4 regions of the Exiguobacterium sp. PHA03 genome follow, and region 2 is predicted to be linked to each of the others. Evidence: predicted binding sites of a transcription regulator. Region 2 holds the regulator's gene; each other region holds the start of a gene.
The links. Region 2 encodes Rex, which represses fermentation and respiration genes when NADH is low (regulators of the CRP and FNR family bind a similar motif). Its sites were predicted from a motif close to TTGTGAAATATTTCACAA; they were not measured.
Positions count from the first base shown of each region.

Region 1 (5,579 bases), on a different contig from region 2:
ATACGATGGATGGTGTTCCGACCGCCGCCGCTTCAATAATAGAAAAACCTACGCCTTCCCGTATGGAAGGGAAAAGGAGAGCGGTGGCACGACTCATCATGCGGCGCGTTTCTGTTTCAGTGACTGAATCGTAATATGTGATAGCATCCTTCACTTCTTTAGGAAGGGGAAGTGTAAGGTATTGCAAAAGATGAGAGCTGTTACGAATACCAATCAGCCAGAGGCGTGTCTCAGGAAACTCACGTTGGACCATGAGGAATGCCCCAATCGTATCTTGAAGTTCTTTTTCGTTCAGACGGTTGATATATAGAAAGGTTGGAACATGTTCTTTTAACTCCCATTCCTGTTCAGACCACGGGGAAAAGGAAAGTCCTGGCGGCAACATCGTGATATGACTGTTAGTAAAACCAGCACTTTGTAGTTCATCTACAACAGAGGGGCTGACAGTCAAGGCATGACTATCTTTATACCAGCTTAACCGTCGAGTCTCTGTCCATTCGCCAAGCTTTGAAAAAGGAAAAACAAGTGTCGTCGACCAACGCTCACGAATCAATTGATAAAGAAATAAAGTTCGTTTATGACGTGGAACATAAAGTGGTGTGAAGAAATGAAACCCATTCAAATGATCCAGAACTAAATCAATCGTTTTAGCATAAGACCAGTAATAATAAAGTGCATATGGAATAAGAGAAGCTGTCGTACCATAACGGAGGTAAGTGATACCATCTCGATACTCCGTCGGTGATCCGCCCTTGAATGAGACAGACAAATGGGTAACTCGGTAGGTAGTACTGACACGCCGCAACATTTCATGAATAAAAGTTTCAGCTTCTCCGGCTTGTGGATGTCGAGCATCACGCCAAGATAAAAAAAGTAGATGAGGTTTCATGTCGTACCTCCTTTGCGTAGAAAAAATTTGATCCGAAAGATCGGTTCTGCTACTAATCTTCTCTACAGTAGAAGGATATTCCTAGAAAATGCATCAAATCAATAGACTTCTGTTTCATCCATGATGTCCTGAAGCGTTACGTATAAAAGCTTTTGGGTAAAGAACAATAACGAAACGGGTAGGAGGAAAGCGCATGAAATGGAAGGGAAGAGAACGGAGTTCGAACGTCGAGGACCGGCGGGGAATGGGTGGGAAAGGAATCGCCGGTATCGGCGGTGGTGTCGGGATCATCCTGCTGATCGTCATCACTTTGATGGGCGGTAATCCAACTGAACTACTCGGAGACTTAACCGGTGGGGATCAGCAAAATACGACGTATGAGGAAACAGCGCAGGAAAAAGAAGCAGCGGACTTCGTCTCCGTCGTCTTGGCCGATACGGAACGAGTCTGGACGAAAGAATTTAAAGAAGATGGTAAGACCTATAAAAAACCGACACTCGTCTTATATACGGATCAAGTTAGTTCGGCTTGCGGACAAGCAGGGAAGTCCGTCGGTCCCTTTTACTGTCCCGGTGATCAGAAATTATACATTGATTTAAGCTTTTATGATGAACTGCAGACGAAATACGGAGCACCGGGCGATTTTGCGATGGCGTATGTCATTGCGCATGAAGTAGGGCATCATGTCCAGACGTTACTTGGAAAATCGGATGAGATCATGCCACTTCGAAAGCAAATGAGTGAGGAGAAGTTCAATAAATACCTCGTTCGATTCGAGCTACAGGCAGATTATTATGCCGGCGTATGGGCGCATCACGCGCAAGGAGAAAACTTGCTCGAAGAAGGCGATCTTGAAGAAGCGTTGACAGCAGCCAATGCTGTTGGGGACGATACGTTACAAGAGAAAGGACAAGGATATGTCGTACCGGAAAGTTTCACTCACGGCACATCGGCGCAACGAGAGCGTTGGTTCCAAAAAGGCTTTGATAACGGCACGATCGAAGGTGGAGACACATTCAAAGCGAAGAATCTATAAAACGAAGTAAAGACATACCTTTTGAAACATTTTCCAGTCGTTTCCGTAAAGAAGAGATAAGGATTCAAAGGGGAGTGTCGAAGTTGAAGCACATCAGTCTATTTTTGTTGCTGTATACGGCTGTCGTCGTATTGACGTACATCGTGTCACGATTTGCGCCAAACTTGTTGGTCTACATGGTCTATATTGCGATTGCGTCGTTACTCGTCATCACGGGCTATTTATTGAAACGGCTTGTACTGAAACGTTAAATACCAAAAAGGGGCTGACTCACATGTCGTCCTCTACAAAGATAAGGGTGGCAGAATGATGATCTGCCACCCTTATTTCGTAAAAAAAAGAATGACACGTCACACGTCACTCCTACAGGAAAAAGCGCATTATGCGCTGCCAGAGACAAATAAGACCCGCTTTCCTGCTTGAATGAAGCAGGAAAACTGGCTTGTGTCTCGCCTGAGGAAAGGACGTGAAAAGACGCGTCATTCTTTTTTGAGTCAGCCTCTTTCGCTATTTAAAAGCAATCTTATGAACGGAACATCGTCGGATCATCTGGAACGTTCTCCAGGTAAGTGATCCGTCCGTTTTCATTAAGACGTGCGATATCTTTTCCGTCTTGCGTGAAGACGCTACCGTCTGCCCGTTTTCCGCAAACTGCCCAGCGTGTTTCATACGTTCCTGGTGTTGTTTCTTCCCAGCCGGCGTACATGTGCTTAATATCCTGATTCGCCGTGAACACATGACGGACGAATTGTTTCCAGGCGTCGATGCCGTGCTTTGGTTGTCCGTTCAGAACGAACGTGATGTCTGTCGTAAACAAGGAAACGAGATCCTCGAACGCTTGTGCGTCCGTGCGTGACGCGTCGAATAAGTCGAAATAACGATTCAATACCATAGTAAAAACCTCTTTCTGTTCATTAAAGTGTCATCATCCGGTCTGTGATTAACGCATGCAACCGTTCTAAATGTTCCGGTGGACAGGAGGTATCGATTGCTTGACGGATCGAGCCGATTGATTCGCACTTCAACGTCGATTGCCAAGCATCTTCTGCCTCTGTCATCAGATTCGAGAGCAGACCGATCTCCTGTTCCTGAATCCCCATCAAATCTTCAAAGACACCACTTGACGCGTACAATGTCTGTTTGCCCTCAATGGCTTGATAGACATCGAAGATTTGAATTTCTTCTGCCGGACGTCGCAAGCGAAAGCCCCCTTTGACACCAGGTACGGAATACAACAGATCCGCCTGAACGAGTTTTCGTAAGAGCTTTTGGAAATAGGTCGGTGAAGCACCGAGTTGCTGACTAATGAACTCACCGGACAAAACGGCGCGCTCCGGCAGGAAGGTTAAGAGCAACATCGCATAAACGGATTGCTCGACTCCTGTTTTCATTTGCATAGAAAGACTCCTTTCGTTAAACGTGGATAATGTATATCCATAATAGTTCGATGATGAAAAATTGTCGAATGATATGCTCTCACAAAACCGTCACACCTTTTCGACAGCATCTGCATGGCATCCCCGTTCCGGATTCGGTATACTAAATGTACGATATGTGAAAATATTCACTAAAAGTCGTTCACACTTTGTGAAAGGACGTTTGTATATGAATCCATTAAAAGGAATCGTCCAGATTCCACGTAGTATTCTCATTCAATTCATCATTGCGGCTTTCTTAATGGGGGTCGCGGTCGTCGGTCAGTCATACGGCATCGTGTTGACGGTCGATCGCATTTTCCTAAAAGAACAACCGTTTGAAGCTGTCATTCCGTTACTACTCACCGTTCTCGGTATGTTGTTGCTCCGAGTCGCCGTGACGTATTGGAACGGTCGTCTTGGTACGACGTTATCGGCACACATGAAGCAGGCGCTTCGGGAAGCACTCGTTGCGAAATATACGAGTCGCTCAGTCGAGATGATGCTACAAGGGCAAGCGGGACAGAAGGTCAGTGTCTTGCTCGATGCAGTAGACGAGATGGACAGCTACTATAGTCAATATTTGCCGAAAGTCGTCCAGACGACGATCGTTCCCTTGATGGTCTTGATTGCGGCATTCAGCTATGACTGGATCACGGGTCTTGTCATGATGATCACGGCGCCGTTCATTCCGTTGTTTTACATCATCATCGGCATCATGACGCAAAAGCGGGCCGATGCTCAACTCGAGAAGATGACGGCATTCTCAGGAACGTTCCTCGATACGTTACAAGGACTGACGACGTTGAAGTTATTCGGTCGCGCGAAACGACAGCGTGACGTCATCGAAAAAAGCAGTCTCGATTTCCGAGATGCGACATTAACGGTCTTGAAGCTCGCCTTCTTGTCGTCATTGATGCTTGAGTTCATCTCGATGCTCAGCATGGGAATGATTGCACTTGAAGTTAGTCTGCGTTTGATTCTGTTTCAAAGCATCACCTTTATCCCAGCGTTCTTGATGCTCGTGTTGGCACCAGAATACTATCTTGCCTTAAAAGAGATGGGGGCTGCTTTCCACACGGGACGCGGTAGTGTGGCAGCAGCGAAACAGATCGCAGCCGAATTGACGGCAGACGATCGTCCTGTTGCATTCGGTCAATCGGAACTCACGATGAATCGTCCACCACAAATCGTCTTGGATGAAGTCGGCTTTACGTACCAAGAAGGACGTTTTGCCTTGCAAGATATCGGGCTTACGATTGAGCCGTATCAAAAGGTAGCGTTAATCGGTCGCAGTGGGGCCGGTAAATCGACCGTCTTGCAGTTGATTGCCGGACTCGCGGATCCACAAGAAGGACGGATTCTACTCGACGGAACCGAGCGCGGTCAGGTGGAGGAAACAAGCTGGTTTCGTCAGTTGAGCTACATTTCTCAACATCCGTATCTGTATGCCGGAACACTGGCAGAAAACATCGCGATTGGTGAGCTTCGTCAAGCGACGCCGGAAGAGACTTTCGAAGCGGCGCAGGCGGCAGGGCTCGAGGAGTTGATTGCGACGTTGCCTGAAGGGATCGACACGGTGATCGGAGAAGGTGGACGCGGTCTATCGGGTGGCGAAAAACAGCGTGTTGCGTTAGCACGAGCGTTCTTGAAACGCCCGAACGTCGTCGTCTTTGATGAACCGACGACTGGACTTGATGTCAAAACGGAGCGACTGCTCCAACAAGCGATTGAGCAACTCGGACAATCGGCAACGGTCATCACTGTCGCGCACCGTTTGCATACGATTGAACGATCGGATCAAATCGTCGTTCTCGACGGCGGACGAATCGTCGATCGTGGCACCCATGATGAATTGCTTGGTCGCGATTCGGAATATGCGCGGATGCGTAGCGTCCAGAGAGGGGAGGAAACACGATGAAGGAATTATTAGGAGTCTTTCGGTTGATGGTGCATCAAAAACGCGATATCGCCTGGTCGATCTTCTTCGGTGTCCTCGCCGGTGTGACAGCGGTCGGTTTATTCGCAGCAAGTGGTTACCTGATTTCAAAGGCAGCCTTGTTGCCACCGATCCAGACACTCGCCGTCTTGATCGCCCTGCAAAAAGTGTCGAGTCTGACGCGCGCCGTCAGTCGGTATGCGGAACGTTACTATTCGCACCGGGCGACGTTTACGATTCTTAGTGACATCCGAACGTCATTTTACCGTCGTCTCGAGCCGCTTGCGCCAGGGATTTTTG
Region 1 is NZ_JAUTYQ010000002.1:22,345-27,923, forward strand. It holds gene Q7C19_RS11280 (glycosyltransferase family 4 protein) at 1-889, opposite strand, end outside; gene ypfJ (KPN_02809 family neutral zinc metallopeptidase) at 1,083-1,925, shown strand; gene Q7C19_RS11290 (hypothetical protein) at 2,000-2,176, shown strand; gene Q7C19_RS11295 (nuclear transport factor 2 family protein) at 2,449-2,817, opposite strand; gene Q7C19_RS11300 (Rrf2 family transcriptional regulator) at 2,840-3,322, opposite strand; gene cydD (thiol reductant ABC exporter subunit CydD) at 3,531-5,261, shown strand; gene cydC (thiol reductant ABC exporter subunit CydC) at 5,258-5,579, shown strand, end outside.
Region 1: a site for Rex is predicted at 3,478-3,495, ahead of cydD (thiol reductant ABC exporter subunit CydD). Genes of this name have one in related genera too.

Region 2 (5,579 bases):
AAGACGACTTTCCCTTTGACGTCTTTACCTTCATAGTTCGAAGCTTGACCGTCACCGACATACACGACATCCTTCTTCTCTTTATCGAAGACGGCAATCGGATTCGGCGAATCTTGTTTTTGGTATGCCAAATAACCGGCATCCTGACCGTCGATCGTCAGCGCCATGCCTTCAAGCGTCAATTTCGTATTTTCGAGTGACGCGACTTGGAGCGCCTGGCTCGTCAATCCTGGTGCACCAACGACACCGATATCCGGGTTTGCTGTATATGGATTACCCGCACCATGACCTGCAAACGCCGAGTTACCAGCAGAGATCGCACACAAGATACCGTTGTTCATCGCGTTGACGATCGCGCGTTGCTCCGGATCATCTGCGTTGACGAACGATGCCGTCGAACCCAGGCTCATGTTGATGACGTCCGCTCCAAGTGCGATGGCATCATCGATTGCTTTGATGTAGATATCACTAAATGTCGATGGCATCCCTGGATCGTTACCGAAGACCTTCATCGCAAGGAGCTGTGTTTCTGGAGCGACCCCTTTAATGCCGCCGTTCGCTTCATCCCCGTTTGCTCCGACCGTACCTGCGACGTGCATCCCGTGCATCGATGCCCCCGCACCTAAGTCACGGATTTCGCTGTCGTGATCGGCATAGTTATAGCCGTACGGTACTTTTTCCGTGAAGTACTTTCCTTTTAAGCCTTTTGTTTCTTTCGCACTCTCGACCTTCGAAGAGGTTAAATCCACCTTTGTCTCTGGACTCAAGACCATGTCCTTGTGCGATGGATCAATCCCCGTATCGATGACCGCGACGACGGTTCCTTCCCCTTTGAAGCCATAGTCCTGCCACGTTTCCTTCGCATTGACCATGTCCTTGCTGTACAGCATGTCTGGCTTGGCACCTTTATCGACGGTTGGGCGCGCATATTCGTGCGCGATATGTACACTTTTGACTCCTTCGAGTTGTTTGATATCTTCGATGTCACCGAACTTCACTTCACCACTGAATCCGTTGATGACGGTTGTGAAGCTTTCTTTATATGTAACAGGAATCGCTTTTTTAGCGATAGCTGACTTGACTGATTTTTGGACGCTGACGAGTCGATCCTTGATCGATTCCTTTTCGGCATTACTCAATGTGCTATACCGCTTGTTTTGAGATTGGGCGATTTGAATCGCCGGTTTTTGTTCCATCTCGATGACGACTCGGACTTTATCCGATTGTTTGTAGTTCTTTTCTTGCCCCGATTTCTTCAGTGAGAGCGCCTGCGGTTTTTGACCCGTCGCTTTGTCTTGCGAGGACAGTGCACCTTGCGCACTGACTAGATTGGAAGACGTCATTAAGACGGCTGCCATAAGTGCAATCTTCTTCTTCATGCGTTCGTTTCCCCTTTTCTGTAAAACCATAGTAGTAATACTAATAAAACAGTTTAAAGAAAATTCTGTATTTTTAGTTTAATGAAGTTAATGGAAATAAACAATTTATATTTGTCTATTTTTTTAATTTATTTCTTTTTGGTGACATTTTATATTTGGAAGGAATTTAACTGGGAACATAAAAAAACTCCTCGAGCACTCGAGGAGTTGAACGTATGCACTTGGTGGAGACTATCGGGATCGAACCGACGACCTTTTGGCTGCCAGCCAAACGCTCTCCCAGCTGAGCTAAGCCCCCATGAATTATCTTTAGTATACGCATCGCTAACTGCTTTATCAATATAAACATAACGCTTTCATAAAAAAGAATTCCTCCCGAAATTGCTGGAAGGAATTCACGATTCATTTATTCAATTCACGCATCAAATCCGCCTGTCGTTCAAGCTCTGCCTGTTGCTCGAGGATCAAGACCTTTTTATACGTCCGCGCAGAAATCAAGATACTGATTTCATAGAGAACGAACAACGGCACTGAGATCATCAAGTGTGACGTCACGTCCGGCGGTGCGATCAATGCCGCAACGACGAACAGCGCGAAATACGCATATTTCCGATTCTTTCGCATGAAATATGGCGTCACAAGACCAAGACGTGTCAGGAACATCGTCACGACCGGCAATTGGAAGAGAAGACCAAACGGCATCGTCAACCGGATCAAGAAACTGAAGTAGTTTTCGACCCCGATGACTTGCTCGATCCCCAATTCTTTCCCGAGATCCGTTGAGACTTCGAGCAAGAAAGGAAGCAACCAGAAATACGAGAAGGCTACACCAGCCAAAAATAGAAAGAAGATGACTGGAATATATGTCAGTGTTGCTTTTTGTTCCTTTTCATAAAGCCCTGGTCGGACGAATGCCCACAGTTGATACATCCAGAACGGTGACGCTAAAATCAGCGCGATGATGAACGCAAGATTCAAATACAACATTAAAGGATCGGCGACGTTGAAGGCATTTAATCCGATACCGAGCTCTTTTAAGTCCGCTTGCAGAAAACGGACGAGCGGTCGGACGAGCGGAAATGCGACAGCGAACAGGACGACGACGATGAGGAGCGACCAGACAATCCGCTTACGCAGTTCGTCTAGGTGCGACGTCATGCTTTGTTCTTGATCAACCGTCATGATTCAATCACTTCTCTTTCGGTTCGTCCTTTTTATCGTCGTCCATGATGCCGTTCGTGGCATTCTTGAACTCTTTCAATGTTTGACCGGCAGCACGACCGAATTCCGGTAACTTCTTCGGTCCGAAGATGATCAACGCGACGACAGCGATTAATCCGATACTCGCAGGTCCGATACCTAGCGTGAGCGGGATAAGGTTTTCCATTATGATTTCACTCCTTCAGCTGATTGCGAATAATGCTTCATGAAATAAACTAACGACTGCAACTCGATCGATAAATCGATGTGATGAACCCGAACGCTCGCTGGCACGTTCAACCGTGCAGGCGTGAAGTTCAGAATGCCTGTCACACCATACTCGACTAACTCATCCGCTACTGACTGTGCGAACTGGGATGGAACCGTCAAGATGGCGACATCGACCTGATTCGCTTCGATTTGTTCTTTCATGTCCGAAACATGATAGATTGGAACGTCATGCGTCGTTGTTCCGACCTTCTCTTCGTCCGCATCAAACGCAACGACTATCCGAGTACTATTATTCTTTAAAAAGTTATAATTTGCAAACGCTGTTCCGAGATGACCGACCCCGATCAAGGCGACATTCGTCACCTCATCTTGATTCAAGGTTTTCCGGAAAAACGTTAAGAGATGTTGAACGTTATATCCATACCCCTTCTTCCCTAGTGCCCCAAAGTAGGAAAAGTCGCGACGAATCGTTGCTGAATCAACCTTCACCGCCTCGCTTAACTCAGCAGAAGAGACGCGGAGCTTACCTGAATTGTATAAACTTTGGATGAAACGATAATATAGCGGCAACCGTTTTGCTGTCGCTTGTGGAATTTTTGTGTCTGGTCCATTCATCCTGCAGTTCCCCCTTCGGCCACATCCATCGTGGCACCCAAATCTTTGCAAAAAGCTTTCTACTCTCCTTGATTGTAAACCACTTCACATAGAGTCACAAATAATATATTCCGCAGGACCTCGCGCTTTTGTTCGTGATAGACTAAAGGGTGGAAGGATGGATGGAAATGATACTCTTACAAGTCAACCAACTCTCGAAATCATTCGGCGTCGAGCCGATTTTAGAAAATATCAAACTAGAAGTACAGGAGCGCGACCGAATTGCGCTCGTCGGTCGAAATGGTGCCGGTAAATCAACCTTGCTCAAAATCATCGCTGGTGAACTCAGTCATGACTCGGGCGATATCATGAAAGGTAAAGATGTCAAAATCGGCTATCTCGCGCAAGACAGTGGTCTCGAATCGAATGAGACGATCTGGAACGAGATGCTGACCGTCTTTGAACATCTGCAAGAACAAGAACGGACACTGCGCCGGATGGAAATCGAGATGGGCATGGAGCACATTTTGAACGACCCGGTCGCGTACGATCGTCTCTTGAAGACGTATGATCAAGCGCAACACGACTTCTCAGAAGCCGGTGGTTATCAGTTCGAAGCGAATATCCGCTCCGTCCTGCACGGCATGCGCTTTTATCCGGATGATTACTCGCGCCGGATTCAGACATTGTCCGGGGGTCAACGGACACGGCTCGCCTTAGCGAAGATGCTCCTGCAAGCACCAGAGCTTCTCATTCTCGATGAGCCGACAAACCACCTGGATATCGATACGCTTGCTTGGCTTGAAAGTTACCTCGGTGGTTATCGTGGTGCCGTTCTGATCGTCTCGCACGACCGGTACTTCCTCGACCAAGTCGTCAATGTCGTCTATGAATTGTCGCGCAATGTCTGTCGTAAGTTCACGGGGAACTATACGAAGTACTTGGAACAAAAAGCAGCCTTATACGACCAGGAAATGAAGCAGTTCGAACAGCAGCAAGAAGAAATCGCGAAGATGCAGGACTTCATTCAACGTAACATCGCTCGGGCGACGACGACAAAGCGTGCTCAAAGCGTTCGAAAACGGCTCGAAAAGGTCGACCGACTCGATCGTCCAGATGGAGATGAGCGTAGCACGGTCCTCTCCTTCCCAATCGAAAAACAGAGCGGGAATGACGTTCTTCAAGTCAATCAACTGGCGATCGGTTACGAAGAAGCTGTCTCAAAAGACATCACGTTCCGCTTGCAACGCGGTGAATCACTGGCACTCGTCGGACCGAACGGAATCGGGAAGTCGACGCTCTTAAAAGTCCTCGTCGGTCGTTTACGTCCTCTCTTCGGTGATTTCCGTTTCGGCACCGGCGTCTCGATCGGGTATTACGATCAAGAGCAAGCGGAACTCAATGACCGGAACCGTGTCATCGATGAGATTTGGAACGAATGGCCACTGATGCGCGAACAAGAAGTCCGTTCTGTGCTCGGACAATTCCTGTTCAGCGGCGACGATGTCTTCAAAATCGTTCATGAATTGTCTGGTGGCGAACGCGGACGTCTCGCGCTCGCAAAACTGAAACTCCGGAAGACGAACGTCCTCATCCTTGACGAGCCAACGAACCACTTGGATCTGGATTCGAAGATGGTCCTTGAGAACGCTCTCGTCGACTATGAAGGTACGCTACTCTTCGTCTCCCATGACCGCTACTTCATCGATCGGATCGCGACACGCGTCATCGAGATGAGTGAAGCTGGTGTGACAGAATACCTCGGCGATTATTCGTACTACACAGAGAAGAAGGCCGAACAAGAAGAAATCGCTCGCCTTGAAGCCGAAGAGGCAAAAGCGGCAAAAGTCACGGCATCGAAGACGATCGACAAAGAAGCACAGAAAGAAGAAAAAAAACGCCGTCAGCAAATCGAACAACTCGAACAAGATATTGAACGGCTCGAACAGCGTTCAGCGGAAATCGAACAGTTGCTTTGCGAACCGGAAGTCTTTAATGATATTCCAAAAGCGACAGCGTTATCTGCGGAACGGGACCAGATCGATGTCGATCTACTCGAATTGATGGAACGATGGGAGAACCAACACTGATGCGAACGAAAAGCTTTTTCATCAACCTGATTCAGGGACTGTTATCCGGTATTCTTTATTTCGTTCCGATGTATGCGGACTACGT
Region 2 is NZ_JAUTYQ010000001.1:2,119,071-2,124,649, forward strand. It holds gene Q7C19_RS11015 (S8 family serine peptidase) at 1-1,379, opposite strand, end outside; tRNA gene Q7C19_RS11020 (tRNA-Ala) at 1,602-1,677, opposite strand; gene tatC (twin-arginine translocase subunit TatC) at 1,782-2,561, opposite strand; gene Q7C19_RS11030 (twin-arginine translocase TatA/TatE family subunit) at 2,569-2,766, opposite strand; gene Q7C19_RS11035 (redox-sensing transcriptional repressor Rex) at 2,766-3,425, opposite strand; gene Q7C19_RS11040 (ATP-binding cassette domain-containing protein) at 3,593-5,494, shown strand; gene Q7C19_RS11045 (hypothetical protein) at 5,494-5,579, shown strand, end outside.

Region 3 (5,579 bases), on a different contig from region 2:
TTTGTTAGAAATGCTCGAAACGAACGTTGATGAGTATGAGGATGAACAAAGTCGACGCTATGAAATCATTGATATTCCGATTCAAATTGCCGCTACCTCGATGGGACGATTCACGATTTTACATGATGTCACGGAAAGCAAAATTCGTCAAAAGAGAATCGAATACCATGCCTATCATGATGCTTTGACTAATATCGGAAACCGTCGTTCCTTAGAACGAGATTTCTCAAATCGACTCTCCGATAAGAATTATCTTGCCTTAGTCGATTTAGATGGATTTAAGCAAGTCAATGATACGTATGGTCACGAGGCAGGAGATTATGTATTAATTGAAGTTGCGAAGCGATTGAGCGAACATACAAGTTCTTCGGAATCCGTGTATCGCCTCGGTGGAGATGAATTCGCGATCCTTTTACAAGCCGATGATGAACTCTCCTTACGCCGAAAATGTAAATCCTTTTTACAATTTTTAAGACGTCCCTATGTCTACAAAGGACAATCTTTATTCGTTTCCGCAAGCATCGGAGTGACAGCGTGTCATGAGGCCGATCTTGAAACATGTTTAAAGCAAGCCGATCTTGCCATGTATCGCGTGAAACATCGGGATAAGAATGATGTCGCTTTATATCGAGCGGACCCATGAAAAAACCTAGGACATATGACTTTTTGTAGTCAACGTGTCCTAGGTTTTTTGAGTTATTCTTCTGGTCTTGGTGCAATGTTACCTTCTTCGATATCGAGGAGCAAGTCGATTAATTCCGCACAAAACTCTGGATATTGACGAAGTAACGCGTCTTCTCCCACTTCATCCACGAAGTCCGTCAACAAAGCGAGGACTTCTGGTACTAATGCGCGCGCTACCTTCATGTAGGCAATCGCAAAGCGCCACTTACCAGAAATATAGAGCAGTTTCCCAATCAACAGATCCCCCGGTTCGACTTCAATCTCAGCCAAATCCGTTTGATACGTCTGTTTCGACATTAAATCAACAACACCATCTGCATCGACTTGAAACAGCGACGGCATCGGGTCAGCTAATCCACGCAAGGCGCGATAGAGACTAGGTGATAGCTCGTCTTTTATCTGCTCGAGAAAACGACCGTGCGGTGTTTTTCCTTGATCATCCGTTTCATAGAAGATCGCCCAGTCAACGAATAAGTCCCGGAACAATTCAGCATCTTTTAAATACCAACGTCCTTCTGTCGCAATCTCTTCAATGAAAGCGACCCAGTCCGTACTGCGTGCTGTTGCTGCTTCCTGATACATTTTCTTCAAGGCTGCATTCATTTCCGCTTCAGAAACCGTCGTCGGAAATGGAATTACTTTTCGATCGTTCTTCATTTCGATCGCCCTTTCCGGTGAGGAGTAGCCGGTCGCTTAATCGTCTGAGGAGCTGTGAATTCACGTTTCGGAATGACTTCTCCGCGGTAAATTTCCATTGGCTCCATCTCGACGCCCATTTGCTTTGCAAGTGTTTTTAAGTGTTTTAAATCTTGATCCGTGACAAGTGCAAGTACCATCCCATTTGCGTTTCCGCGTCCCGTCCGACCTGAACGGTGTACGAAATCGTCAAGCGACTCCGGTAAATCGTAATGGACGACGTGTGTGACCGCTTCGATATCAAGCCCACGCGCCGCAAGACCTGTCGTGACGAGTAAAGGAAACTCTCCCTTTTTATAAGAACGCAAGGTCTCCATCCGCTCTCGCTTTCCTTTTTCAGCGTCTAAAATCCGGTATTTCAGTGAGAATTTACTCAACTCGCCATTCAATGGTCCAAGGAATGAGCGATTGTTGATGAATGTCAGCACTTTTGATCCTTGCATGTTCGCCAGACGACGTAACAATTCCGGTTTCTGACGACGTGAAGTCTCCAAATAACCGAATGTCACTTGTGTGCTGACGGCACGCTCAACACGAATCGTCTCAGGATCATTCGCAAGCGTCCGTCCCCATTCTGCTGTCCGTTCCGGCAATGTCGCTGAGACAAATGCCAGTTGTCGATCGCGTAGCGCACTATTTGCGATTCGCGTCGCCGAGTCACTCATGCCACTTTCATAAATTTGATCCGCTTCATCTAAAACGATCAATTTCACCTTATGCATCTTCAGCTTCTTCGAATCAATCAACTCGACGAGACGTCCCGGTGTTCCGACGATGATTTGCGGCTTTTTCTTCAATCGTTCATATTGTCGCTTTAATTCAACACCACCAATGAATGCACCGGATTTGATACCACTTCCTTGAGCAAATAATTGAATGACTTGATGAATTTGCATGACGAGTTCCCGTGTTGGTGCCGTGATGACGACTTGCACGTGTGGCTCTTCCACTTCAATCTTTTCTAAAGCTGGAATGACATAAGCAAGCGTTTTCCCTGTTCCTGTCGGCGCTTCAGCTAGGACATCTTTTCCTTCGCGCAACAACGGAATCGCTTGTTCTTGAACAGGCATCAACTCTGTAAAGCGCGCCCGTTCCCATGCTTCCTGTAAAAATGGTTTTGTAAAGTTCATAACGATTTCTCCTACTCTCTTAATTCCATCATGCCGTTACGTATTCGACATGATCTCCTGATGCATCACGGTATCCCCGTATTGTCTGTGTATATTCATTTCCTGCGTCGAGCAATCGGATGTGGAACCGGACTTCTTCTTCACCAGCTTCTTCCTTTAAAATCTCGAAGCCTTGGATGACACGATCCTGTAATTCTGCAGCGAGTGCCGGATACACGGCAAGACTCGCATACGTCGCTTTTACGTCCACGGGACGGCGAACAAGCGCAATCCAGTATGATTCATCATAGCCGATAAAGTCTTCATAATCAAAATCATCTTCAAACCGAATCCAGAATCCATCACCTTCAAATTCTGTGATCATCCCAGTTCGCGTCGAACCTTCCGATCCGATTTTCAGCGAGACCCAGTCTCCCGACTGATAATCTCCTTGTTGCGTTAATGACACATACTCCATTTGGCACACCTCCACGTTCTATGTTCCCTTTTTCATTGTCAACGATACGTCCTAAAAACACAAGATACCGTAACGTGACATTCCTCACAGTTTCAACTGTGCTAGTGGATCTTTTTCAAATCAGCTCATACAGTTCCGTGAAAATCTTGATTTACCAGACTTCAACTGTTTTTTAATCTTCACTCTTTCATAGGTACAGAAATAAAGAAAGCCCGTCATATCAACGTTTGTTCACTTGTTAAAATATTCACATGAACGTAAAGGGAATCTCTACCTCCTTTTGTTACACTATTCACATAAGGAACTGATCATTAGCTCAATTTTAAAGGAGTGGTATCCATGTTATTAGAAAAAACGAGTGCCTGGGCAAACTTTACGTCTGGCGAATGGATCAAGACAATCGATGTTGCAGACTTCATCCGGCTCAATCGCACGGAATATACAGGTGATGATCACTTTTTAGTCGATCCGACGCAAGCGACGCAACGGCTTTGGCAACAAATTCTACAGTTGACGAATGAAGAACGACAACGTGGTGGTGTGTATGCCGTCGATGCCAAGACACCATCAACGATTCTCTCGCATGATGCAGGGTATCTGGATCCCTCTCTTGAAAAAATCGTCGGCTTACAGACGGATGAACCGTTCAAACGTTCAATTCATCCGAACGGCGGGATTCGGATGGTGAATGATGCCTTAGCTGCGTATGGCTTTGAAGCAGACGAGACCGTCACGAAAATTTTCAGCGATTACCGAAAAACACACAACCAAGGGGTTTTTGATGCTTATACTCCAGAGATGCGCGCCGCGCGTAAAGCCGGTATCATCACAGGATTACCAGACGCCTATGGACGTGGGCGGATCATTGGCGACTATCGTCGTGTCGCTTTGTACGGAACAGCACGTTTGATTGAAGAACGTAAGCGAGACTTGAAGGCACGTGGCGGCTTCCTCTCTGAATCGATGATCCGCGACCGCGAAGAAATGAATGAACAATTGCGCGCATTAACGGAATTGACCGAGCTTGGAACTCGCTATGGTTTTGATCTCTCCCGCCCTGCAGAAACAGCACAAGAAGCATTCCAGTGGGTCTATCTTGCTTATCTTGCTGCGATCAAAGAACAAAATGGTGCAGCTATGTCACTCGGTCGCGTCTCGACGTTCCTCGATATTTATGTCGAACGTGATCTTGCGACCGGCCGCTTGACGGAAGAAACAGCACAAGAGCTCGTCGATCATTTTGTCATGAAACTTCGGATCGTCAAATTCTTACGAACACCGGACTATAACGATCTCTTCTCTGGCGACCCGACGTGGGTAACGGAATCGATTGGCGGGATGAGTGAAGATGGTCGATCAAATGTCACGAAAAGTTCATTCCGCTTCTTACACACGCTTTCGACACTCGGTCCGGCACCTGAACCGAATCTAACTGTTCTCTGGTCCACTCAGCTTCCACGCGGATTCAAGGAATTCTGCGCGAAGATGTCGATCATATCAAGCTCGATTCAGTATGAGAACGATGATTTGATGTTGCCGGTTTATGGGGATGATTACGGCATCGCTTGTTGTGTCTCCGCGATGCGGATCGGGAAACAGATGCAGTTCTTCGGTGCTCGAGCAAACCTTGCAAAAGCATTACTTTATACAATCAATGGCGGAATGGACGAGAAGCTCAAAATTCAAGTCGCCCCAGCCACACCATTGATGCTCGACGAAGTACTCGATTACGAGACAGTCATGGCGGCTTACGATCGTCAACTCGATTGGCTCGCAGAACTGTACGTCAACACACTGAATGTCATCCACTACATGCATGATAAGTACAGTTACGAACGGATTGAAATGGCTTTACATGATCCGGAAATCTTACGGACGATGGCATGCGGCATCGCTGGTTTATCGGTCGTCGCTGACAGTCTATCCGCTATTCGTTATGCAACAGTCCGCCCGATCCGAGATGCGGATGGGATTGCAGTTGATTTCAAGATCGAAGGTGAGTTTCCAAAGTTCGGGAATAACGATGAACGAGTCGATCAGATGGCGGTTGATCTCGTGACATTGTTCATGGAGAAAATCCGTAAACATCCAACGTATCGAAATGCGCTCCCGACACAGTCTGTCCTGACGATTACTTCAAACGTCGTCTACGGTAAGAAAACAGGAAATACACCCGATGGACGCCGTGCGGGTGAACCATTTGCACCCGGTGCTAACCCGATGCATGGACGTGATACCCGTGGTTCTATCGCTGCTCTGACGTCTGTCGGGAAACTACCATATGAACATGCGCTCGATGGTATCTCCTACACGTTCTCGATCGTTCCAAAAGCACTTGGTAAGGAGGAAGCAACACGTATTCGCAATACGGTCGGATTACTTGACGGATATATGGGTGGTACGACTTCAAAAGGTCATCACTTGAATGTCAACGTCTTCGACCGTGAGACGTTACTCGATGCCATGGAGCATCCAGAACAGTATCCACAGTTAACGATTCGGGTTTCCGGTTATGCCGTCAACTTCATTAAACTGACGCGTGAACAACAGATTGATGTCATCAATCGTACGTTCCACGGTTCTCTCTAAAATGATGTGTAGTATGTGAAAGG
Region 3 is NZ_JAUTYQ010000004.1:51,867-57,445, forward strand. It holds gene Q7C19_RS14065 (GGDEF domain-containing protein) at 1-643, shown strand, start outside; gene Q7C19_RS14070 (hypothetical protein) at 697-1,341, opposite strand; gene Q7C19_RS14075 (DEAD/DEAH box helicase) at 1,338-2,510, opposite strand; gene Q7C19_RS14080 (hypothetical protein) at 2,539-2,967, opposite strand; gene pflB (formate C-acetyltransferase) at 3,307-5,556, shown strand.
Region 3: a site for Rex is predicted at 3,203-3,220, ahead of pflB (formate C-acetyltransferase). Genes of this name have one in related genera too.

Region 4 (5,579 bases), on a different contig from region 2:
GATTTAACGGAACGTGAGCAGGAAGTTCTTCAATTGATGGCTCGTGGTATGGCGAACCAAGAGATTGCGGACGAATTATTCATTTCCTTAAAAACCGTCAAAACACATGTCTCGAACATCTTATCAAAACTAGATGTCGTAGACCGTACACAAGCTGTCGTCTATGCCTTCAAGCATAATCTCGTCAAATAAGATTTAGCCCTTCATTACTTATTCTTTAAGCGCATGCCAAAAACCCCGAATCGTCTCTTAGTCAGAGACCGTTCGGGGTTTTGATGTTGTACGAAACGATTACCAAAGCTTCCATCCCGGAGCGCCTGGAGGGGCGTTTTCAATCATATGCCAAATCGGTACTGTGTACGCAAACGCAATCAAAGCGAACGTTACAAAAATCCATAGCTTCCAATTTTCAAAGAAGAGTGGCGTTGCCATCGCCTCTTCTTCCGTTTCAGCAATCGGAAATTCTTCCGTTCCTTTTGGTGTACGAAATGCAAGTTGGAACATCGCATACAAGAACAATAGAATCGATATGAATAAAATCGTCCCACCAATTGCCATGGCGACATGATATGGAATCCAGTCAGCGACGATCGAATCTTTGAAGTAGGCGGCAGGACCCGTCCGTCGTGGATTACCGAGTAGACCTGAGATATGCATTGCTGTCGACATGAAGAGCATTCCGATCGTCCAGGCAGCCGTTTGAATAAGCCCAAGACGATTCATTGCCGCTGTTAACGTTCGACCACGTAAGAGCGGGACAAGCCAGTAAGCCGTTCCAAAGAACGTCAATGCCACAGCGGCACCGACCGTGATATGAAAGTGTCCTGTGACCCATAACGTATTGTGAACGATGATGTTTAGTTGATGGGATGCGTTGATGACACCACCTGCACCTGCAGGAATGAAGAACAACATCCCGATGAACGGTGCAAGAAAACGTACATCGCGATACGGCATTTTTTTCACCCAACCAAATACCCCGGTCGCCCCTTTCCGACGACCCGCCAACTCAAAAGTCGCAAACATCGAGAAGGCTGTCATCAATGATGGAATGATGACGAGGAACGTTAAGACGACTTGGACATACTTCCAAAAAGCAGAAATCCCCGGCTCTAACAATTGATGGTGAAAACCAACCGGGAACGAAAAGAGGAGGAACAATAAAAATGACATACGTGCTAACGCGTCGGAAAAAACCTTTCCACCAACGATTTTCGGGATGACTGTATACCAGACGATGTAGGCAGGTAACAACCAGAAATAGACGAGTGGATGACCAAAGTACCAAAATAGCGTCCGGGATAGCTCGATTCCGACCTTATCCGTCCAACCAAGGGATAAGGGAAGGAGCTGAAAGAGAATCGTCGCTGCTACTCCGAGTGTCGCAACCACCCATAATAAGGCAGTCATAATACTCATGTATGCTTGAAGTGGTGGATGAACGCCAGGGTGTTCCCGTTTATAATCAGCATACATACGGAACATGGCACCAGAAGCAATCCACGTTCCGACGACGAAGATGACGAGTCCAATATAAAATACTGGATGTGCCTTGAGTGGTGCATAGAATGTATAGAGGACGGAAGCTTCTCCTGCAAGTACCATCCATGTGACGAGGATGACACCAAGGATCATGAACCAGAATCCAACCCACCCGAGACGTCGAGGAAAGTCTTCGAAACGTCCAAAGGATTGACCTAAAAATGAAAACAGTAATCCAAATATGAATAATGTCGTAAAGACGATCGCAAGCATTAACCCGTGGGCAGTGAGAAGCTCATAGTAGCCGACTCCAGCAATTTCTGGAATGACACCTGTCCGCACCATCGTTTGCAACAATCCACATAAACCACCAATCAATAAGGCAACGAGTGAAAAACTAACATGTGCGAAAGCGAGCTTCGCTTCCTTAATTCCGATGACGGTAGCAGGCAGACCACGCTCCATCTCGAACTGTCTTAATTTTTTTGAAATGGCATTCATCTTATTCCACCACCTTGATTTTGGTTGCCATCATATGATGACCCGATCCACAGTATTCATTACAGACGACCAAATACTCGCCAGCTTCCTTGAATGTATATTCAATGGAATTGATATGACCAGGAACGACCATCATATTGACATTCGTCTTGACAATTTCAAAGCCATGGACGACATCTTTTGATGTCACCAAAAAATCAACCGTTGCCCCTTTGGGAATGACCATATCTTTTGGTGTGAATTGGAACGCTTGTGCGACGATGATCGCTTCGTATCGGTCGTCATCGATTTTTTTTAGTCCTGGCTTGTCGAATGGTTTCGTTTGATCAACTTTCGTCGGATCAATCAATGTTGCATCGGATGGCGGTTGATTTCCGGATGCAAAAGCGGATACGCCGATGATGGTTAAAAAGACGCCAAGCATCACTGCTCCAAAAATCAGCCAGATTTTTTCTAGACGATGAATATGCATTGTGACTCCCCCTTACCGTGATAAGAATAATAGAAAGATTGAGCTCCACATCCCAATGATGATACCTGCTACGATCAGGACGGCAATAAATGTTCCTTTGAGGTTTGATTCTGATTTTTGGTCCATGGTGATTACTCCTCTCCTGCTTTGAACTTGTCTTTATTGTAAGAATTCAGCAAGTTCGGAAACTGTGATATATATCACTTCAAATGTGAAAAATCCGCACTTTTCTTTCTAAAAACACACAAAAAGTTCACATCTGAACAAGAGAAGGAGGCACGACTCATCTACAAAAAAAACAATCCATACATGAGACAGAAAATTCTGCTTCACGTTTGAATTGTTTGTACACTATCTATTAAATTCGACAAACACCTGCTGGGCATCCTTCACAATGACACAGATCACGCAGATATTGTGCATCATGAATGATGATTTCTTTTGGCGTCATCGAAATGACACCTTCTTTTTTCCACTGGGAGAACATCCGATTGACCGTTTCACGCGGTGCGCCAATCAATTGACCAAACTCCCCATCGGATGGACGTTTTGCAAGACGGTAGGTTTCTCCTACTTGTTCCCCTTCCATCGCGATGAGACGAAGTAACGTCGAAGCTAACGCACCCGGTTTTCCGAACAATAGCAAGTCGCGCAATTTAGTCTCCGTCTGTTTCCGCATCAATGCTTGCCACCGCATGATCTCAAGCGCAAAAGTACCATCCTTTCTCATGAGTTCCTCTAATTTTTCTTTTGAGAGGAAACCGATGATACTATCCTCCATCGTCTCGATACTGTATGAACTCGGAAAAGCTTCTCCTACATCAAATTCACCAAATAGATCCCCTTTGAAATATAAGAACATGAGTAATGGACTGCCTTTTTTCGTCAACTTCGATAGTTTGACGCCTCCTTGTTTCACATAAAACAACTTGTCGTTCATTTCCCCTTCCCAACAGACGATGGAATCCTTTTTGAACGTCGTTTCCGTCATGAAGCTCTCTAGTAACGTTCTTGTCTCAGGTGATAAGATGAATGTATTCGCTTCAGTCGTTCCACAAGTCAGCATATCCATTTCTCCTCTCCTTTTCTTCTGCTTTTAGTATAGAACATCACAGTTCAAAAGAATGGATTTTCAAAAGATTGTCAAACTTTGTTCAATGTTTCACATTAGTTTTGAAAAAGTATCTGACGACCGCTTTCTAAAACTAAAGCAATCGTCAGATATAGTATTACATACCTGTTCCGTAATAATGATGAACGATTCGTTCAACTGCTTGACCTGGTGGGTGATCATACCAACTTGTTTGGAATTCTTGCATGTGCTGACGGCACTCTTCAAGTATCGCGTCAGACACGATCCACTCCATCAATTGCGCCATCTGCTCCGTTTGTCGCACCGGTAATGGTTTTGGATACTGATCGACAAGTCCTGGTAGTTGTCGATATGTATCGATGTCCGGTGTGTATAAGAACGTTGGAACCTCAAGAAGACAGCTTTCAAATGGAATCGACGAATAGTCGGTCACCAGAACATCCGTGATGAGCAAATAATCATTGATCTGATACGTGTCATCCACAAGATGTATATGGGCGGAACGATAGGTCGAAAGCGCTCGGATCGTCGGATGTAACTTAACAAGAATCGTCCAGCCTGTTTTAGCCAGTTGTTCAAATTGTTGAATCGTGTGATCTTCCGTTCCTTTATATTCGCGGTAAGTCGGGGCATACAATAGAATCCGGCGGTCGGGTTTTACATAACGTTCTTTTAAATCAAGCGCCCGATGTTCCCGCTGAACCTCATCATACCAATAATCCGTCCGCGGCATGCCGAACGGTTTAAAATGAGATCGTTTTAAATCATGCGGTGCCATGAATTGTGTCGCACAACGCATCCCCGGCACGATGAAATCACCATATTCCTGATAGACACGTCGGAACCGATTTCGTATCCGTTCCGATACGAACAGGCTTTTCGAAGAAGTTAGTCCAAACTGCTTTAACGTTCCGCCGGCATGCCATAGCTGGATACGTCGTGTTCCACGTCGCGTTTTAGCAACACTGAATTCCGCAACATAATTATCGACGAAAACCGTCCGGGAGGTCGCAAGTAAATATGCGAGTCTGACGAACCGTAATCGACGAAAGCGAAGCATTCGGTCTGACTTCCATAAATCTGGCTGCTTCATGAAATGGTGATCATATACAAGATACCGTTTCTCATTTGGCAATTCCTGCGCCAAGCGATCATTAACAGGTTTTGCGTTATCCCCGTATGTCATCCAAAATAAAGTGACGGGGCGAAGCGGTAACAACCGAAAGACACCATAACAAATACGAAACAACAATAAATAGACCCATACGATTCCTTCTCTAACCACTTTCATCCTGCCCTTCTACGAAGAAAGACCGCACGTCGTCGTGTGGTCTCCTCTTCAATCACTTCGAAGCTAATTCCGTTTTAATCTGACTCGTAGAAATACCCTCAGTTCGGCTAAGGTAAACGACTTCACAATGCTCTTTTAAGAAATCGAACTCGCCTTTCCAATCATCACCCATGACGAAGAGGTCGACGTTATGCTTCTTCACATCTTCTACTTTTTGATCCCAGCTGTTTTCCGGAATGACTTCATCCACATAACGGATGGCTTCAAGAATCATCTTTCGATTCTCGAAATTATGGTAGGACTGCTTATGTTTCAAACGGTTGAATTCGTCCGTTGAAATCGCAACGATAAGATAGTCTCCCATCGCTTTTGCGCGTTTTAAGATGTTGATATGACCCCAGTGTAATAAATCAAATGTTCCGTACGTAATAACCTTCTTCATGATTCTGCTCTCCCTTTTATCCGTGAATTCTCTTTATGATCGTCTTCATCGCCCGTTCTGAAGCCTGTCCATCATCCCATTGACAATACGTCTCTTGGAACGCTCGAAATGCTGACGCATACCGTGTGTGCCAATCATCTAACTGGTTCAGCTCTTCAAACAGTGCTGTTTCAGTCGACAACAATGGTCCCGGTGCCTCCTGCTCAAAATCGAAGTAAAATCCACGCAACTGATCTCGATAATGTTCTAAATCATACGTATAGAATAAAATCGGACGAGATAAGTGCGCAAAATCAAA
Region 4 is NZ_JAUTYQ010000004.1:64,826-70,404, forward strand. It holds gene Q7C19_RS14130 (response regulator) at 1-192, shown strand, start outside; gene Q7C19_RS14135 (b(o/a)3-type cytochrome-c oxidase subunit 1) at 292-1,983, opposite strand; gene Q7C19_RS14140 (cytochrome c oxidase subunit II) at 1,985-2,455, opposite strand; gene Q7C19_RS14145 (cytochrome C oxidase subunit II) at 2,468-2,581, opposite strand; gene Q7C19_RS14150 (Crp/Fnr family transcriptional regulator) at 2,814-3,527, opposite strand; gene Q7C19_RS14155 (CDP-glycerol glycerophosphotransferase family protein) at 3,685-4,839, opposite strand; gene tagD (glycerol-3-phosphate cytidylyltransferase) at 4,892-5,281, opposite strand; gene Q7C19_RS14165 (CDP-glycerol glycerophosphotransferase family protein) at 5,298-5,579, opposite strand, start outside.
Region 4: a site for Rex is predicted at 2,644-2,661, ahead of Q7C19_RS14145 (cytochrome C oxidase subunit II). Genes of this name have one in related genera too.